DNA from 3 places in the Gordonia sp. 852002-50395_SCH5434458 genome. Region 3 is predicted to be linked to each of the others. Evidence: predicted binding sites of a transcription regulator. Region 3 holds the regulator's gene; each other region holds the start of a gene.
What was found. Region 3 encodes LexA, which represses DNA repair genes until DNA is damaged. Its sites were predicted from a motif close to CGAACANNTGTTCG; they were not measured.

Region 1 (6,367 bases), on a different contig from region 3:
ACCCGATCGCACTGTGGTGGTCGTGACGCATCAGCCGCCGCGCGCGGAGTCTGCTGACTTCGTGCGGATCGAATGGGAACCGGTCGGCTCCCAGTAGGTTGGCAATTCTCGGTAGGCGATTGCTCAGTAGGGCGGCGGGTTCTCGTCGTTCCAGCGCTTTTCGGCACGTTCGAGTCGACGACGTTTGGCGTCGTGTGCGGCGTTGATTCGTCGATTGGCCGGGTGATCGGGTGGTTTCAGCCTGCGCAGGCCTCGGAAGAGGTTGAAGCCGGTGAACGCATTGCCGACGAAGGTGTGCCCGGTGGGGGAGACGAACAGAGTTGTCCCCATCACGGTCTGCAGGTCGCGCCAGTTGCCGAAGGTCTTGATCCTGTGGTGAAACCTGCACAGCGGCTTGAGGTTTGCCGCTACGGTGGCGCCTCCAGCCTGCGGATTGCTGCGGTTGAAAGCCTCGCCGTGGTCGACGTCGGCGCGCCACACCGGGTTGCTGCACCCGGGGAATGTGCAGCACAGCTCACCCGAGCGGATCAGCGCGTCGAGCTTCTTGCTCGGCGTGTACCGCAGTGCCGATGAGGCGGCACGCTCGTTGATCGTCGCGGGGTCGAGGAAGTCGATCCCGGCATCCGTGAGTAGTTTTCGAATCGTCTCCGCATCGACGACGCCATGTCCGTCGATGAATCCCGGCTTGTCGTCGTCGCCATTGATGGTCGACTCGTTGACGACGACGTGGATGATCGCCCTCGGCGACGGCGGAATCATCTGTGCCGGTGCGGCGGCTTGGTCGGGCAGGTCGTCGGTTGGTTCGCTTACCGCCTCCGAGAGGTCGTCAGACAGCGCGCAGGCCTCGCACCTACACGTGAGGTGGCTCTCGCCGTGCGCGAAGGCGGTCAGGGCGTCGGCTCGACGTTGTGCGTGAGTGCGCGGGTCGGCGTCGTGAACAGCACGGGCCATCGCGTTGAGCCGAGCGTCGATCATGACACCGGACTCGATGGGAAGCGTCCCGCTGATACGGGACTGTCCCGGCTGGTGCCGGTCGGGCCGTACCTGCACGTCGCGGTCGTGTTCGACGAGCTCGCGCTGCCGTTTGACCGCGGGAGGGTCGAGTTGTGCGACGACGCTGTCGACGAGTGCCTTGAGGCGAGTCGTCGACATTTTGTTGCGCGCCAGCAGTGCCGAGGCGATTCGGGCGTCGACGTCGGCGATGGTGTCGGGTCCGCAAAGGGCGGTGCGCGAAAGGACGATGAGGAATTGGGACAAGTCGAGACGTCCGCACGCCAGTACCGAGCCGGTGAGCGGTAGGCGATAGCGGACGGCATGCCCCGCGGTAATCAGCTCACGCGCCTTGGCGGGCGAGACCGAGAGGACCGCGCCGACGTCGGCGATGGTGCGCTCGAGTCCGTCCGGGCCGAACCGGGCGCGCGGATTACCGCCGGATCTGGCCAGCGTCGCCAGCGCGTGCAGATCCTCCGGGGAATCAGCGGGGCCGGGGTGCGCTTCGCCGATCTCTGAGCCGTAGTCTTCCTCGTGCTCTTCGTGAATCAGGCTGATAGCCTGCAGCATTCGATAATCGGCGCTGGCGCGAACGGACGCGCAATGCGCGATGATCTCGACCAGGTCGGTCTTCGACAGTTCTTCGTCCTCGCACATCTGCTCGACGATCGGCGGCATCGTCGGCGCGCCAAAGCGCTCGGGATCCGACGACGCGCCGGGCGCGCCCGCGCCGGCGTCGAGAGTGGTTTCCAAGGACATGAACCAAACATACATTCGAGGTCTGACAAGAATTCTGAACGCAGATCCGACCTCGGCATACGCAGCGAAAAATGCGTTGCGGGCATGTTGTTGCGGGCGTACTTTCGGTCGTACACGAGAAAGGAGGTGGTCTGAAGTTGTATGACATACGGACACGTGAGGTGGCCATCCGCTAACGGCGGACCGCCTGTGACTTAAGCAGTTTCGCCCGTTGGCGAATACCAGATGGTCACCCGACCCCCGCATCCGGCCGTCCGGCCGATGTGCCCGTGCATGACGGGTGATGCGGGGGTCGTTCCATGTCTCGGGCTGTTCCGTGTCTGGGTTCTTTCGCGGCCTGAGGTAGTGCGGCAGCCTCGGCCTGTCGGGCAATTCCGACAACGAGTAGTGCATTACGCATGCGGCCGCCGAGTCCGGGGAGTGAACTTCGTGTCAGTAGCACACCCGTTACCCGTGATTCGTGACAGCCAGGAGGCCGATGATGAGAACAACCAGCGCGGTCAGATCTCTCCACGCGCGCATGCACGAGTCGTCGAATCGCACTGCCGCGGTGCGCAGCCGCTATCTCACCACCGAGGATCCGGAGTGGACCAACGACGGGCCGACCAATTGGATCATCGGGACGGTGGAGAACCTCGGCTACAGCCGACTCGGTATCGCAGGTGCCGCATCTGGCCACCTTGTCTTGCACAATGACGGCCTCGCCGACCTGGCGATCCTCTCCGCCCCCGGCGTCTGCGGGACCGCCGATGCGCTATTCACCTATTTGCCGCGCGGCACGTCGCGCATCCTGCCCGACACCGAGTTCCACATCCTGCAGGGTGAGCGTCGAGGCGGGCGCCCGGTGCTGGTGGGAGAGATCATCGACGACGGCCCGCTCGCGCTCCAGTTCTTCTTCGACGGCCCGCCGCCGCAACTGCGTGGGTGATCAGGCAGCCAATTCGACGATCAGCTGGCAGCCGCGGCACAGCTCGCGGGGTGCGCTGACTATCCGACGAAACGACGCAGCTTCGCGGACAGGCGCGGCGTGAGGTCGCCGTCGGAGTCGACGCGCTCTTCGACGTAGGCGAGGTCGCCGTCGGGAACGATGCCGTAGAGGCGCTTGGCGTTGCCGGCGGGGGCGCTGGTCTCCGAGCGCACGACGGCGTCGGTGGTGAGATTCCACGACGTCTGATTCAGCGGCCGGCCGTAGAACAGCTCGACCCATCCCACGGCATGGGCGAGGAGAAGTTCGATGGAGTCGTCCTCGGTGATCCGCCAATAGCCGGTCTCACGCTGGTCGGGACGCAGGAAGTTGGCGTCCTCGTCGATGACCCAGGAGCGCGACTCCCAGTTCAGGAAGTTCTGCCCGTCATGACTGACGACGATCTGCTGTGCGAAGTGGTAGTCGGTGTGGGTGACGGGATCGTGTCCCTCGCCCTCGCCACGCCACACTCCCACGAGCGGTAGTAGCGCGAGAAGTCCCTGGTGGAGGTCCGCACCGAGCCGCAGGTTGGCGGTATCGGCCTTCAGCGGCAGATCGTCCCACGCGGGTACGTTGCGTTCGCGGCTGCCTGACTCGGCAGCGCGCGAATCGGCCTGGCTGATCGCCTCGTCGCCTGATCTACGGGCGGCGACGGCGTCGTCGGGCTGTGCGTCCTCCGGGGAGGTCACGATTCGTCTGTGACCAGTCGGTAGAGCACGTACAGCGCAAACCAGGTGATCAGGACGGCCGCGAGGACCAGCAAGATTTCGAAGAAGATGACCACGGTTAGATTCTAACTCCGATGCGCGGGCGGTAGTTCACTGAGGTCGACCACACTCGGCTGTGTCGCTTGGCGCCCGCGCCGTCGAGTCGGATCACTGTGCCGTGCCGCGTCCGCCCTGGGCCGCAGACGGTGTTGATGGTGGGTCGGCTCCGACCATGGCCCACGCGGCGACGGCGCTATGGGGCCGGTTGCCGCGCAAGCCATGCGCGAACGGCCGCCGTCACCGCAGAAGGGTCTTCGACGGGCGTGAGGTGTCCGACGTCGTCGAGCACGACGACCCCCGGGTGATCTGGGAATCTGGACTGGAGTTCATAGGCCTGCCCGAGCGGTATCCACGGATCATCCCGACCCCAGCCGATACGAACCGGGCTGCGTGTGGCTTCCAGTCGATTTGCCACTGGGCGGGTGTCCGCTGCGCTGAGTGCTGTGATCTGCCGGTAGAACGCCGCCTGTCCGACGGGGCCGAGCCACTGGGAGGCGAGCGCCTCGACGTCTTCGTCGGGTAACGGCCGAAAGGCTGCTGCGGCAATGTATTCCTTGACCAGTGCCGCATGTAGATGTGCTGGGAGCTGCTCGAAGACATGTGCGTTCTCGGCAACCAGCCGGAAGAAGGGCGACCCCCACGGGTCCAGGGTGACGACGTCCCAGAGGAACACGTCTGCGTACTCGACGCCGTTGAGCAGATGTGCGCGGAGTGCGACGGCGCCTCCGATGTCGTGCGCAATGACATGTGGCCGCTGCAATCCCCACAACTCGATGAGCGAGCCCAGTCGTACGGCTTGCGCGGCCAAGTCGGTCGTGACTGCCGCGCTCTTCTCCGACTCGCCATAGCCGGGCATGTCCCAGAGAAAAACTCGGTAGTCGCGACTCAAGTCGGTGGCAACACTGGTCCAGACCTGAGACGACCATGGCGTGCCGTGGCACAGCACGATGTCGCCCGCCGAGGCCGTTGGGGGCTCGAGAATCCTTGTCGCGATAGAGGTTTCGTCCACGGTGATGATCGAAGCGGTTGGCAGCGGATCGTGTGTCATCATGGCGACACGCTAAAACCTCAGGTTGACCTGAGGTCAAGACGGAAGGTCGTACGGAAAGTGAAGATCGGAGAGGCTTCCAGGCGAGTTGGCGTCGACGACCACGTGCTACGCCACTGGCACGACCTCGGTGTGGTCGTACCCGATCGCGCAGCGTCGGGCCACCGTTTGTACACGGAGGAGCACATTCGTCGCATCCGCATAGTTCAGGCCTGCCAGAGCGTCGGCATGAGTCTTGCCGAGATCCGGCTGGTGCTGCACCGCGACGAAGAAGGTCGTACGGAACTGATCGAGCAGAAGCTCCGATGGATACGTTCACAACGCGCCCAGCTGGCGGACGCGGAGAGTTTCCTCGAACACGTCATCGGTTGCAGGCATGATCTGCTCAGCCGGTGCCCCGACTGCACGCGGTACGCATCGACCTATCCGCCGAACAAACAGGCCCGGCCACCCTGCGGGTGACCGGGCCTGCTCTGCGAATCAGCAGCCTCAAAAGCGTTGCGCTACTTCAGAACTGCGCTACTTCGAGATTGCGACTCTTTTGTCTACTTCGAGACGGTGATGTCCTTGTCGTGAACGCCGGGGCCCTCGGGGCTGACGGTCACGTCGCCGTTGCCGACCGACGAGAGGGCGCGCAGCGTCCAGGTGCCGGGGGCGGCGAAGAAGCGGAAGTCGCCGGTGGGGCTTGCGACGACCTCGGCGGTGAACTCACCGGTCGAGTCGAGCAGTCGCACGAACGCGCCCGCAACCGGGTTACCGGATGCGTCGGTGACCTGTCCGGTCAGGACGGTCTCCTTCTCGACGTCGACGCCCGCGGGCAACTTCTGTCCCTGCTTGGGTGCAGCACACATACTTACTTTCCTTCTCCCAGTTCAACCGGAACGCCGACCAGCGAACCGTATTCGGTCCAGCTGCCGTCGTAGTTCTTCACATTCGTCTGTCCGAGCAGCTCCTGCAGCACGAACCAGGTGTGGCTCGAGCGCTCACCGATACGGCAGTACGCGATGGTCTCCTTCGAGCCGTCGAGGCCCGCTTCCTTGTACAGCTCGGCGAGGTCGTCGTCGGACTTGAAGGTGCCGTCTTCGTTGGCAGCCTTGCTCCACGGCACGTTGATGGCGCCGGGGATGTGGCCGGGACGCTGGCTCTGCTCCTGCGGGAGGTGCGCGGGAGCCAGGATCTTGCCGGAGAACTCGTCAGGGCTACGCACGTCGACGAGGTTCTTCACGCCGATGGCGTCGACGACCTCGTCGCGGAAGGCGCGGATCGAGTTGTCGGGATCGGCAGCCTTGTACTCGGTCGCGGGACGCGAGACGGCGTCGGTCGACAGCGGGCGGCCGTCGAGCTCCCACTTCTTGCGTCCACCGTCGAGCAGCTTGACGTCCTGGTGGCCGTAGAGCTTGAAGTACCAGTACGCGTAAGCGGCGAACCAGTTGTTGTTGCCGCCGTAGAGGACGACGGTGTCGTCGTTGGAGATGCCGCGCTCGCTGAGCAGCGCGGAGAACTGCTCGCGGTCGACGAAGTCGCGACGGACCGGATCCTGCAGATCGGTCTTCCAGTCGAGCTTGACGGCGCCTTCGATGTGGCCGCCGTCGTAAGCGCTGGTGTCCTCGTCGACCTCGACGAAGACGACCTTGTCGTTGTTCAGGTTCTGCTCAGCCCAATCAGCGCTGACCAGGACGTCGGAACGTGCCATGTCTGGTTCCTTCCAGAGGTGGGATTTCTCGGTAAGTGTGTCCGGTCACCGGAGTGATGAGAATGGGCCGGACGTCGGTCGAATGACGGTCGAACGATGACGGCGGCATCTGAGGAGATGCGGACTTGCGATGTCACGAGCGCGCA
Region 2 (6,367 bases), on a different contig from region 3:
GTCGCGATGGACGCCAGTAGCCAGGCGAGGGTGAGGTAGTCGGAAAAATTCACCCCGTGCCCGAGAATGCGGGACAGCAGTTCCGGGGGAAGAGTCAGACACGCGGTGAACAGCAGCAGGCCGAACAAAGCCACGTGGAGGACGATCACGCCGATGACCAGGGTGACGACGGTGGCGGTGTTGTACAGCACCGAACGATCGCGCTCCTCCGGCGACTTCGGTCGTTCCCACAGTTCGTGTTCGACGAGCAGCCAGAGAATCATCGCCACGATCGACAGGACCGTCGCCGCACTCATCCGCCATGGACCCATCGTGTCGGCGAACAACCAGATCGTGTTGGTGGCCAGTGCGATCGCACCCGTGGCGAAGGCGCCGACGAGCACCTTCGACAGTCCGGTGACCAGTCGCCACGGCCGGTTGGCCCGCACCATCCCCGACAGCAGTCGCAGTCGCCGCAGTCCCGAGGGCGCCAAGTATCGGATGCCGTCCTTGATCTGCACACACGGGTACCGTCGCGCCGCGCCGGGAGGCATGAGTTCGGGTTCACCGAGAACGCGGGCGAGCGCGAGTTCGGTGACGGTGCGGATGCGGCGCTCGATCCGGACGCCGCCCACACCGGCGACCGAGATGGGTGCGAATCTGTGGTCGACGCTGACGTCGGCCACCACCGGCAGGGTGTCCTCCCGGCGCGGCAGATCGGTGAGATACACGACGATGTCTTCCTGTTCGGAGGACGGATCGACCGTGTCGATGACATCGGTGAAATCGGCTTGCTCGTCCGGCAGGTACGGTTTGCGGCGCACACAGGTCGTCCACCGGCGCTCGGGCCGGTCAGGGCTTTGCAGGCGTTCCGGCAGGTAGTCGGCGATGCGTTCGGCAAGAGCCGCTGGTTCGCCCGGATCCGCGATCAGCAGCACCGAAACCTGCTCACCCGCGGCACCGGAGTGCCCCGCCTGCAGATGCTCGTTCGCCGTCACCGCCTTCGCGTACCCGCCCGGTGTGTCCCCAAACTCCAGGCTGTGGGTGCGAGTCGATCACAGCGCCCGCCACGGATATCGGCTGCCAGTCCGTGTCCGGTAGACACCCCGCAGCGTCTGAGGATGCACCGCGGACACGACCACAACCCGCGGGATCTGGTCCGCTCGGTGCACCCCGCTGATCGATCCATTAGGGGCAAACGGGCCAATGACTGGGCATCGATCTCCTTACGGGATAGCGACCGGGCTGAGGATTCTGACAAGTTCGTGGGAATAAGGCACTGACACGACGGCGAGAACCTGCAGGTCGGAGATCCGCGAAGTGACACCGATCCGCGGAACCTACATGAGGCGAACGACGCGAACCGTTGCCCCAACGACGCGATCCGTTTCGACCGACCCAAATACAACGGCACACTGGTGTGGTCACCGAACACCGCCACATACTGACTCGCCCCACTGGTGGCGGCCATCTCGATCACATCCTGGATCGGGAGCAGTGTTCCGGACGTGGTTTGTGCGATCCCTGCCTGGGCTTCCAACTCGTGCAGGCTGGTGGTGACGATCACTTGGATCGGCAACCCCCGATGCGTGTGACCCAACATCCCTGATTCGAGTACTTGCCCGAGGAGGGCGGAGAAGGCGTCGTGGTTGCGTTGGGCGGGTGAGCGTTGATCCCGCAGCGCTGCCGCCGCGACCTGTTCGGCATTGGCGGTGGTGATCGGCCCGACCGGCGAGTCGGGATCGTCGGGGTTGTTCATGCCGGGTTTGGCCCACGCATCCAACACGGTGTCCAGCCGGGCGCGGGCGATCGGATCCAAATCGGCGGTCAACCGCGACATGAGTTGTGCGTTTTGCCGGTTCACCCACAACCGGCGTCGACGTTTGCGGTCTTTCGGGTTGGTTAGCGTTCCGTCCGGATCGAGATGGGCGAGTAGCCGTGAACCGAGGTTGGTGATTTCGGCGGGCGTGAACTGGACTGCGTAGCCGGCTATCTGCGCTTCGGCGGCAGCTTTGGTCTCCGCCGAAATGTCGGCGGGGATGGCCTCCAACACCTCCAACACCGCGCGGACGTGTGCGCCGGCGACGCGCCCTTCCACGACGTAGCCGGCCAACGTCGGACAGGAGGGTGGGAGGCGGTCGCCGCAGATCGTGGTGAAGGAGCCGGTCGCTGCGATCACGCGGTATCGTGCTGCCGGATCACCGATGTGCAGGCGTTGTCCCATGAAGTTGCGGATATCGCGGAAACCCAAACCGTGGGGCAGATCCCGGTCGGACGCTTCCACAATCAACCGATCGGTGACCGCACCGGACGTCCGCAGTGCTAGCCGTTCCGCTTCGACGGTGGCTTCCACGAGCACGTCATCGGACACCAACGACACATCGACCGTCGCCAACTCATCCAACACCGCTGCCAGGCGTGACAGTTTCTCGGCGACCACGGCATCGGCCGACCCCACGGCCGCCGACACTAAAGCCGAAGGTGCGCCACTGGTTCCGCTGTTGCTGCGCTTGCTGTTGCTGTTCACGTGCCGCCACCCCCGCCCCACGTCGTGTCGAATATGTGTTCTATATTACCCGACAATACCGACAGCGTTCTCGAACAATTTTTCGACCTTGTGGACACGCGTTTCGCCGAGTCCCGACCACGCATTTTCGGTCCAGCATTGCGGCGTTGAACACTCGAGGTGTCAAGGATGCTCGTGATCGCCGAGAACGCGACGGCGGCAAGATTCTCCGTGGCGATAGTTGCCAAAACATGGCAGTCGCCGCTCGCTGCCCCTTCCACAAAGACACCCTGATAATTGGTAACTACTCAGTTACCATTTATGAGTGTCCGTCTTCGTCGCAATCGCCGACCCGGTGCGTCGCGGGATCCTGCGGATCCTGGTCGACGGCCCGCAACGAGTCGTCGACATCCAACGGTTGCTCGCCGCCCGTCACCTGATCTCGCGGCCCGCGGTGAGTCGACACTTACGGGTGCTCGCCGAGGCCGGCCTGGTCGAGGCCGCCACGACGGGCCGGGAACGTCACTACCGACTCGACCCGACACCACTGCTCGAGGTGCGGAAGTTGTTGTCCGACCTCGGATCCGGGGACGCCGCGGACGCTTCCCGCGTGCCGATCGCGGAGTCGGCACTCGACGCCCTGAACACCGAGGTGTCCGAACCCGACGCGAAAGACGCAGGGCCGCAAGCCCAGACAGGTCCAGCCGACACGCTGCCGAACCCGACGTCACATCCCACCAGATACAGGAGCCAGGATGACGAATGCACCCATACCCAGCGGCCGGCACCGCGTCCGCCGAGACGGCGACGTGGTCGAATTCACCCGTATCTACCGCGCCGCCGTCGACGACGTGTGGGCCGCCGTGACCGAGTCCGATCGGCTCGCCCGCTGGATCGGTTTCTTCGACGGCGACCCCGACGAGGGTTACGTCGCCTTCACGATGAACGCCGAGGGGGAGGAGAACATGACCCCGGTGCGCTACGACATTCGACGCTGCGAGCCGCCACATGTCCTTCAGGTGCACACGACCGACGATGCCGGTACGTGGGATCTGATCCTTGAGCTGGACGAGAACAGTGGCATCACGACGCTGAGGCTCAGTCAGATCGTCCACGACCCGGAGATCATCGAAAGCACCGGCCCGGGGTGGGAGTACTACCTCGATCGTCTCTCGGCGGTAGTGACCGGAACGGACCCGGCCGACCTCGACTTCGATGACTACTACCCGGCGCAACGGGAGTACTACCTCACGGTGCGGGACCGGGTGAACGCGAGCGCGAACCGGTCACCGGACTCCGGCTACTGACGTCGGCGGTGTCGACGCCCGCCGGTTGAGTAATGACCGGCGGTGCGGCGGGAAGCGGGCGCGAGTCTCTCGCCGATGCCGACCCGAGAGTTGGCGCGAACAATGGCGTCGGAGAACACGATCGAATCGAGAACTTCGGCACCCCGCTCGATGATGACACCCGGGCCCAAGACGCTGCGCCGCACCGTGCCCGCCACCCGCGCACCACTCATGAGCCGACTGGCCCACACGGGGCTGGCGCCCTCTAAGTGCGGCCCCGGCGACGGGGCTGTGGGAACGCCTGCGCGGATTCCGGCGGCCGTTGCGCCTGCGCCACACAGGAGTGCACGACGGCGCTGATAGGGGAGGCTGCTAGCCGTGGCGCACTGGACCGACCGTGAAGATGCTGTCGCCGTCCGGCCGGGGGATGACTTGAGGATCAGAACTCGCTATTGGCCCGACACGATCCACAGGTTTCCGATCGGGCCGCCCAGCCGCCCAACGAAAAAATCCCGGAGTGCAATGCTCTCCGGGATTCTCGCGGTGTCCGAGGGGGGACTTGAACCCCCACGCCCGTTAATAGGGCACTAGCACCTCAAGCTAGCGCGTCTGCCATTCCGCCACTCGGACTCGATGCTTCGGTGTCTCGCGGATTTCTCCGTTCCGCACCGGGCCGGATAACACTAACCGAGGTTGCCCCCGTATCCCAAATCCCGTAGGAGTGAGGGGTGACTTCGGAGCCTGAGACCACCGCCGGGACCATCAAAGCCGTCGACGAAGTGGTCGATATCGTGAGCAAACTGATCCGCTTCGACACCTCCAACACAGGCGAGCCCGAGACCACCAAGGGCGAGGAGGACTGCGCCAAGTGGGTGGCGGGGATGCTCGAAGAGGTGGGCTACACCACTCAGTACGTCGAGTCGGGACGACCGGGACGCGGCAACGTGTTCGCGCGGCTCGCCGGTCCGCCTGATTCTGACCGTGGTGCGCTCCTGGTGCACGCGCATCTCGACGTCGTGCCCGCGGAACCGGCCGATTGGAGTGTCCACCCGTTTTCGGGCTCGGTGTCCGACGGCTACATCTGGGGCCGCGGCGCCGTCGACATGAAGGACATGGCGGGAATGGCACTGGCACTTGCCCGCCAGTTCAAGCGTGACGGAACCGTGCCGCCGCGTGAACTTGTCTTCGCTTTCCTTGCCGACGAAGAGGCCGGGGGGACGTGGGGTTCTCACTGGCTGGTGGAGCATCGGCCGGATCTGTTCGAAGGCATCACCGAGGCAGTCGGTGAGGTTGGTGGATACTCACTGACCGTCGACCGTCCGGACGGCACGCAGCGTCGTCTCTACTTGGTGGAGACGGCCGAGAAGGGGCTGTCGTGGATGCGGCTGACCGCCGAAGCGACCGCGGGCCACGGGTCGTTCCTGCACTCCGACAACGCTGTCACGGAAATCGCCTCCGCGGTCGCGCGTATCGGAAATCACGAATTCCCCCTCGTGATCAGCGATTCGGTGGCCGAGTTCCTGCAGGCGGTGTCCGAGGAGACCGGTTGGGATCTCGGTCCCGACACTCCTGACCTCGAGACCGCCTTGTTCAAGCTGGGCAGCCTCGCCCGGATCCTCGGTGCCACGCTGCGCGACACCGCCAACCCGACCATGCTCAAGGCCGGTTACAAGGCCAACGTCATCCCGCAGAAGGCTGAGGCCGTCGTCGACTGCCGCGTTCTTCCCGGACGCCAGAAGGCATTTGAGGCCGAGATCGACGAGTTGATCGGCCCCAACGTCCGACGCGAATGGATCACCCACCTCGACTCCTACGAGACGACATTCGACGGCAACCTCGTCGATGCGATGAACGACGCGATCCTCGCCTACGACGAGGACGGTCGGACCGTCCCGTACATGATGTCGGGCGGCACCGACGCCAAGGCGTTCGCCAAGCTCGGAATCAGGTGCTTCGGCTTTGCGCCGCTGCGCCTGCCGCCCGAACTCGACTTCGCCGCGCTGTTCCATGGTGTCGACGAACGTGTCCCGGTGGACTCGGTCCTGTTCGGCACGCAGGTGTTCGAGCACTTCCTGCATCACAGCTGAGCGGTCCCCCGACCTACGGTTCAGCTGCGACGCGTCAGCGCGATCAGTCGCCGAGCACTCGCCGCAGGTAGTCGTTGCTGAAGACACGCGAGGGGTCGTACTTGTCCCGAACCGCGAGGAAGTCGTCGAATTGCGGGTACACAGCGCGGAAGTACTCCGCGTCGCGAGTGTGTAGCTTGCCCCAGTGTGGCCTGCCGTGGTGGGCAACCATGATCTCCTCGACGTCGGCGAAGAACGCCGAGATGTCTGCGGGATCGTCACGGTGGTAACGGTGGACTGCGATGTAACCGGTAGTACGTCCCGAGGCTGTCGAGAGCATGAGATCGTCGGCGGCGGCTGCGCGCACCTCCACTGGGAAACTGATGCGGTATCCCTTGCGCGCGATGAGTTTCTCTATCTCGTTGAGTACCTCTGCCACGGCGGGCAATTCAACCGCGTACTCCATCTCACGGAAGCGAACGTCGCGGATCGACGCAAAGACCTCAGCCGACGGCGCGACGTACGTGCGC
Region 3 (6,367 bases):
CGGACGCTCGCGACGTCGGACGCACAACGCCGTACGCAACTGCACGGTGCCGTCATCGAACTGCTCGACCACGCGATCGCGCCACTCTCACGCAAGATCAGCGCCGGGCTCGACCCGGCCGATCGACTGGCACTGAGTCAGAGTCCCTACGCATCGCCCGACGCGCTGTATTCCGACTGCACCCGCAGGGCGATTCGCGACATCGCTCCCGCAACAGTCGATCTGGGCTCGATCCGCACGCCGTCGGCCTTCGACGAGCTCGTCTCGACACTGCGACCGCGCATCTCAGCGGCGGCGCCGGAGTACTTCGCACTCGCCGTCGAGGTCTTGCGCGAGGTGGCTCCCCTACGTGCCGAGATCGACCGCCATTCAGGTCAAACAGCATGCGACGACGTCGCCGAACAGTTCAGCAATCTGGTCTTCGACGGATTCGTCCTGGCCACGGCACGCGAACACCTGCAGCACGTTCCGCGATACCTGACCGCCGCACGGCAGCGTCTCGAGCAACTCCCTGCCGCAGCCACTCGCGACCGCGATGGAATGGCCGCCATCGACAGGGTCACCGAGCGCTGGAACCAGCGCCTGACTCAGCTTCCCGAATCGCGCCGAGACGCCGTCAGCGAGGAAGCGCAGTGGATTGTCGAGGAACTTCGGGTCAGCCTCTTCGCCCAGAAGCTCGGGACCGCCTATCCCATTTCGGAGAAGCGGGCGCTACGAGCTCTTGACCGACTCGGTTGAGACCGGACGCGCTGGACTGGTCGCTGAGTCGGCTGTGGGCGGGGTGTCGAGGTCGTCTGCGCCTTCGTGGGAACCGGTGAGGTTGCCCTGGAGGTCGTCGATCTCACGCTGGAAGTCTTCGAGCGAATCGAATGAGCGATAGACCGAGGCGAAACGTAGATATGCCACCTCGTCGAGGTCGCGCAGCGGGCCGAGAATGGCCAGACCGACCTCGTTGCTGGGGATCTCAGCGGAACCCGACGATCTCACCGCGTCTTCGACCTGCTGAGCCAACTGTGCGAGATCGTCTTCGTTCACGTGACGTCCCTGGCACGCGCGGCGCACCCCGCGCATCACCTTTTCTCTGCTGAACGGCTCGGTCACTCCGTTGCGCTTCACGACTGCCAGAACAGCACTCTCAACCGTGGAGAAACGTCGCCCACATTCGCTGCACGCGCGACGTCGGCGGATCGCCTGCCCCTCATCGGCGACACGCGAATCGACGACCTTGGTGTCTTCGTTCTTGCAAAACGGGCAGCGCATGTAGTCCTCGTGCGAATCTCGGGACGCAGCGGCTCCGTCGATCTGGCTTGGTCCGATCGTCTGACGACCGGCGGAAGCGAGACCGCAGCGGTGACCGTGTCGGTTTCCGACTGGACCCTGTGACATCGAGAATACCGCCAGCGCTCAGCGGTACGCGGGTGTGACCAGCGGTTGGCCAACGCGCAGCCCGCTCGACGGCAGATCGTTGAGGTCAATGATCTCGTCGATGACGGTCTGACGCGGCATATCGGGCGCGACCCGCGCCGCGATCGAGCTCAGCGATTCACCGGAACGCACGTGGACCACCTGCGTGGAGGTCGACGACGGCATGCTCGCCCGCTGGTAGTCGGCACCGACGGTCCCGACGACCCACACGGTCAGCGCCAACCCGACTCCGGCGAGCACCGCCAAGACCGCTGCGCGCCGGCGACGGGCAGCCACCATCTCGCCGACGCCACCGGCGCATCGCGTGCCTGCCGGACGTGTAGAGGTGCCGTGATCGAACGCAATCCGACGTCGGCGCTGCGGCGAGACGTCCGCGCCGGCCCGTCGGACCTCACTTGTTCGAACATGTCCCGCCACACGCAGCTCTTCGCTACGCACGGCATTCGACGATGCGCGTCCACTGACCACCGTGGCGCGGTGAACTCGAGAACGCGTCGTCGACGCAGGTCGGGGCGTTGCAGATCGGGTGGTCGGCGGTGTTGCCGCGGATGCACTCGACGGGCTGGGAATCGTGCGGGTCACCGGGTTGGTCATCAAGCTGGTCATCGCTACCTCCAATGGTCGATCAAGCGTTCGATGCACTGATGTTCGAGTTCTACCAGAGGGGTCCGACAAAGTCCTGCGACACGTCGAACAAATGTTTGATGTTGTCAGTGGCCTCCGCTACTGTCGGCGCCAGACGATGGATGAAAGACGCACCCCACCACCTGCTCCACAACAGCAGCCGGTTCACAACAGCAGCCGCATCAACATCAGGAAGGACGGAACCGATGACAGAGAAGTCACGACGCAGCCCGACGTCGCCCAAGGGCAACGGTCGCAGCGTCGAAGGCAAGAAGAGCGGAGGCGGCGAGGAGACACCGATCCATCCGGCCGTCGCCGAGGCAACACTCACCGATCGCCAGCGTGGCGTCCTCGATGTGATCCGAAAGTCGGTACGCGAGCGTGGATATCCGCCGAGCATCCGAGAGATCGGCGACGCCGTCGGCCTCACGTCCACCTCATCAGTGGCACACCAGTTGCGCACTCTCGAGCGCAAGGGCCTGCTGAAGCGCGACGCCAACCGTCCGCGAGCGGTCAACGTCTCCGAGGCTCCCGATGCACATCACTCCGATGCCATCAACGGAGATCTCCCGACCCCCACGTTCGTTCCGGTACTCGGCCGTATCGCGGCGGGCGGTCCGATTCTCGCGGAGGAGGCGGTCGAAGACGTCTTCCCGCTCCCGCGTGAGCTCGTCGGTGAGGGCTCGTTGTTCCTGCTGCGCGTCGTCGGCGAATCGATGATCGACGCCGCGATCTGCGACGGCGACTGGGTTGTCGTACGTCAGCAGAATGTCGCCGACAACGGCGACATCGTCGCAGCGATGATCGACGGCGAGGCGACGGTGAAGACCTTCAAACGCAAAGACGGCCACGTCTGGCTGATGCCGCACAACCCGCTCTTCGATCCGATCCCCGGCGACGACGCCGCCATCCTCGGCAAGGTCGTGACGGTCATGCGCCGGGTGTGATGCGCTGAACCGGGCCCCGCAGGTCATTGACCAGCGGGGTCTGTATCAGTGGTCGAGTTTTTCGGCTGCGGCACGTCGGGCGAGTGCCGGACTCGAGGTGGCAAGCGCGGCAGCGGCCGCGGCTCGGCACTGCTCCATGGTCACCGTCGACAGCTTCGCCCCGACTGCTGCTGTCGCCGCCGGAGCCGCCGACAGCGAGGTGACTCCCAGTCCGACGAGCACACACGCGAGCGACGGGTCGGCCGCGGCCTCACCACAGACGCCGACGGGTTTGCCCTGCTGGGCGCCGGCGGTCGCGACCTGCGAGATGAGTGCGAGCACCGCGGGTTGCCACGGGTCGGTCAGTTCGGCAAGTTCTGCCGACATCCGGTCGGCGGCCATCGTGTACTGCGTGAGGTCGTTGGTTCCGATCGACACGAAGTCGACCTCGGCCAGGATCGCCGGCGCCAGAATTGCCGCTGCAGGGATCTCGATCATCACGCCGGCCGTCAGACCACGCTGACGGACGAGATCGGCGAACTGTGCAGCCTCTGCGGCCGTGGCGATCATCGGTGCCATGACCCACGGCGTCGTGCCGGATGCTTCTGCCGCGCGCGCGATCGCGTCGAGTTGAGTTCGCACGATTTCGGGGTGGTCATCGCCGATTCTGTTACCGCGCACGCCGAGTGCGGGGTTCGCCTCGTCCGGGTGCTCGATGAAGGCCAGCGGCTTGTCCGAGCCGGCGTCGAGCGTTCTGATGACGACTTTTTGGCCCGCGAACGCCTCGAACACGTCGCGGTACAGACGTGTCTGCTCGTCGACATCGGGTTCCTCTGCCCGGTCGAGAAATGCCAACTCGGTGCGGAACAGCCCGATCCCCTCGACCGGCGCATCGGCCGCGCGACGCGCCGACACACCATCGGCGACATTCGCCAGGATGGCGACGTCGGTGCCGTCAGCAGTCCGGCCAGGGCCACGCCACGCAGCAACAAGCGCTGCCTCCGCAACACTGCGCTCGACGAGTTCGCGCGCCTCGGACTCCTCCGGTTCGACGGTGATCGACCCCGCACCGCCGTCGAGCAAAACCATTGTGCCGCTGGTGATCTCACTCAATCGAGCCACGGCGACCACGCACGGGATGCCCAATTGACGCGCGATGATGGCGGTATGACTGGTCGGTCCGCCGAGACGCGTGGCCAGCCCGACGATCACAGCGGGATCGAGCCCCGCGGTATCCGCGGGAGCGAGGTCGTCCGCGAAGAGGATCGACGGTTGGCTCGGCGTCGGAATTCCCGGCTCCGGCCGGCCGAGCAACTCGGCGACCACCCGGTCACGCACGTCGTTGAGGTCGGTGATCCGCTCTGCCATCAACCCGCCGAGTTTGGCGAACATCTCGGAGAACTGCGCCGTGGCCGCGACTGCGGCAGCAGGTGCCGACGCCCCCTTCGCGACACGGGACTTTGCCGCACCGATCCATCCCCGATCCTCGGCCAACCCGGCGGTCGCGGCAAGAACCTCGGCCGCAGCTCCCGACGCGTGTGATGCGCGATCACGCAGTCTGCCCGCGACGACTGCCGCGGCGGCGACGAGACGTTCCGACTCCGTGTCCCGCTCGCCCTCGGCGAGGACGCGATCAGTGCCGAGTGACGTCTCGTCGTACTCGACGCGCCCACCCGGCCACAACACCGGCCCGTAGGCAAACCCCGCGACGACGGGTGTTCCCGTCAACTCTCCCTGACCGTTCATGGTGACCCGATTCTCCGTTACCAGGTGATTCTCCATTGCGTCTGCTGCCTTCCGGGTCGATCGGCCGGGTGCGGTGATCTGTGAGGAATACCCGGCGTCGTGAATTTCTGTGATCAAAGTTACTCGAAACGCTTGACTTGTCAACACACACGGGCGTAAACACAGATATATCAACATCGAATCCCACACAGAACCAATCACGCGGTGATCCACAGAACACAGATCCGACAGAACACAGATCCGCAGAAGCCAGATCCACAGAACACAGACCCCACAGATGGTTCGCCGGAAGGTGAGCCACACACCACAGATCGGAGTCGACAGGTGTACGCCGAAGAGCGACAGCGAGCAATAGCCGATCAGGTGCGCGCGCACGGTCGCGCATCCGTGACAGCTCTCGCCGACAGGTTCGACGTGACGAGTGAAACCGTGCGCCGCGACCTCGCAGTGCTCGAGCGCAGCGGTAGCGTGCAGCGCGTCCACGGCGGAGCAGTCAAGGCCGGGACGGTCGAGGTAGTCAACGAGCTGGGACTCGCCCAACGCGAGTCCTCCCACACCGCAGAGAAGGCAGCGATCGCCCGCGCTGCGATTCGGTTTCTGCCCTCGGACGGTGGATCGGTCATCTTCGATGCCGGAACCACTACCTACCAGGCCGCCAAGCTGCTGCCCGCCGATCGCAGGCTCACGGTGATCTCGACGAGCCTCCAGCTCGGGCAGGCCCTCACCGCACACGAACGGGCCACCCTGCTCATGGTCGGCGGTCGGGTCCGTGGGCTCACGCAGGCTGCGGTCGGCGCCGAGACCGTCGCAGCACTCGGAAAGATGCGGGCATCTGTTGCCTTCGTCGGCACGAATGGGATCAGTGAGGGCCACGGCCTGTCCACCCCCGACGCGGAAGAAGCCTCGGTCAAGTCGGCCATCGTGGCTGCCGCGCAGCGCGTCGTGGTGCTGGCCGACTCGTCGAAGATGGGTCGCGAGGACTTCAGCTCGTTCGCTCCGCTCGACGAGGTGGACGTCCTGATCACCGACGACGGCATCGACCCCGAGTTCTCGGCGGCGCTCTCGGCACACGGCATCGAGGTCGTGATCGCATGATCCTCACAGTCACAGCCAACCCGAGTCTCGACCGCACCCTGGAGATCACAGGACCGTTGATGCGGGGCGAGGTGCAACGCAGTACCTCCACCCGGGTCGAGCCCGGCGGCAAGGGCGTCAACGTGTCCCGCGTCGTCGCGGAAGCCGGCATCCCCACCGTCGCGGTACTACCCGCGCACGCCGACGACCCGCTGCTCACGGCCCTCGACGCCGTCGCACTGCCGTACCGCACGGTCGACATCGACGGTCAGATCCGAACCAATATCACGGTGGCCGAGAACGACGGGACGACCACGAAGATCAATGCGCCCGGTCACACCCTCACGCCTGCAGAACTCGACGAACTGACAGCGCTCGTACTCGAGGGCGCCGAGGACGCGTCGTGGGTGGCGCTGTGTGGCTCGATTCCGCCGGGAGTTCCCGACGACTGGTATCGCCGCATCTCCGACCGCCTCGTCGACAGCGGACGCCGCGTGGCGATCGACACGTCGGGCGCACCCCTGGGCGCGGCGATGTCGGGTCCCGTCGACCTGATCAAACCCAACGACGAA

Region 1: A5785_RS10320 (HNH endonuclease signature motif containing protein) is a predicted target of LexA. The motif match lies at 1,754-1,767, and genes of this name have one in related genera.
Region 2: A5785_RS15950 (DUF222 domain-containing protein) is a predicted target of LexA. The motif match lies at 2,535-2,548, and genes of this name have one in related genera.

Annotation. Positions count from the first base shown of each region.
Region 1 covers NZ_LZTC01000041.1:113,328-119,694, reverse strand. The annotation lists gene cydC (thiol reductant ABC exporter subunit CydC) at 1-97, shown strand, start outside; gene A5785_RS10320 (HNH endonuclease signature motif containing protein) at 124-1,749, opposite strand; gene A5785_RS10315 (hypothetical protein) at 2,231-2,677, shown strand; gene A5785_RS10310 (FABP family protein) at 2,737-3,402, opposite strand; gene A5785_RS10305 (alpha/beta fold hydrolase) at 3,674-4,531, opposite strand; gene A5785_RS10300 (helix-turn-helix domain-containing protein) at 4,589-4,990, shown strand; gene A5785_RS10295 (DUF1416 domain-containing protein) at 5,074-5,379, opposite strand; gene A5785_RS10290 (sulfurtransferase) at 5,382-6,221, opposite strand.
Region 2 covers NZ_LZTC01000072.1:7,565-13,931, forward strand. The annotation lists gene A5785_RS15945 (hypothetical protein) at 1-977, opposite strand, end outside; gene A5785_RS15950 (DUF222 domain-containing protein) at 974-2,506, opposite strand; partial or broken gene A5785_RS23975 (ArsR/SmtB family transcription factor) at 2,841-2,981, shown strand; gene A5785_RS15960 (SRPBCC family protein) at 3,241-3,792, shown strand; tRNA gene A5785_RS15970 (tRNA-Leu) at 4,316-4,401, opposite strand; gene A5785_RS15975 (M20/M25/M40 family metallo-hydrolase) at 4,500-5,858, shown strand; gene A5785_RS15980 (D-arabinono-1,4-lactone oxidase) at 5,902-6,367, opposite strand, start outside.
Region 3 covers NZ_LZTC01000053.1:4,718-11,084, forward strand. The annotation lists gene hrpA (ATP-dependent RNA helicase HrpA) at 1-738, shown strand, start outside; gene nrdR (transcriptional regulator NrdR) at 712-1,260, opposite strand; gene A5785_RS23720 (LysM peptidoglycan-binding domain-containing protein) at 1,405-2,031, opposite strand; gene lexA (transcriptional repressor LexA) at 2,256-2,996, shown strand; gene ptsP (phosphoenolpyruvate--protein phosphotransferase) at 3,042-4,757, opposite strand; gene A5785_RS12680 (DeoR/GlpR family DNA-binding transcription regulator) at 5,046-5,816, shown strand; gene A5785_RS12685 (1-phosphofructokinase family hexose kinase) at 5,813-6,367, shown strand, end outside.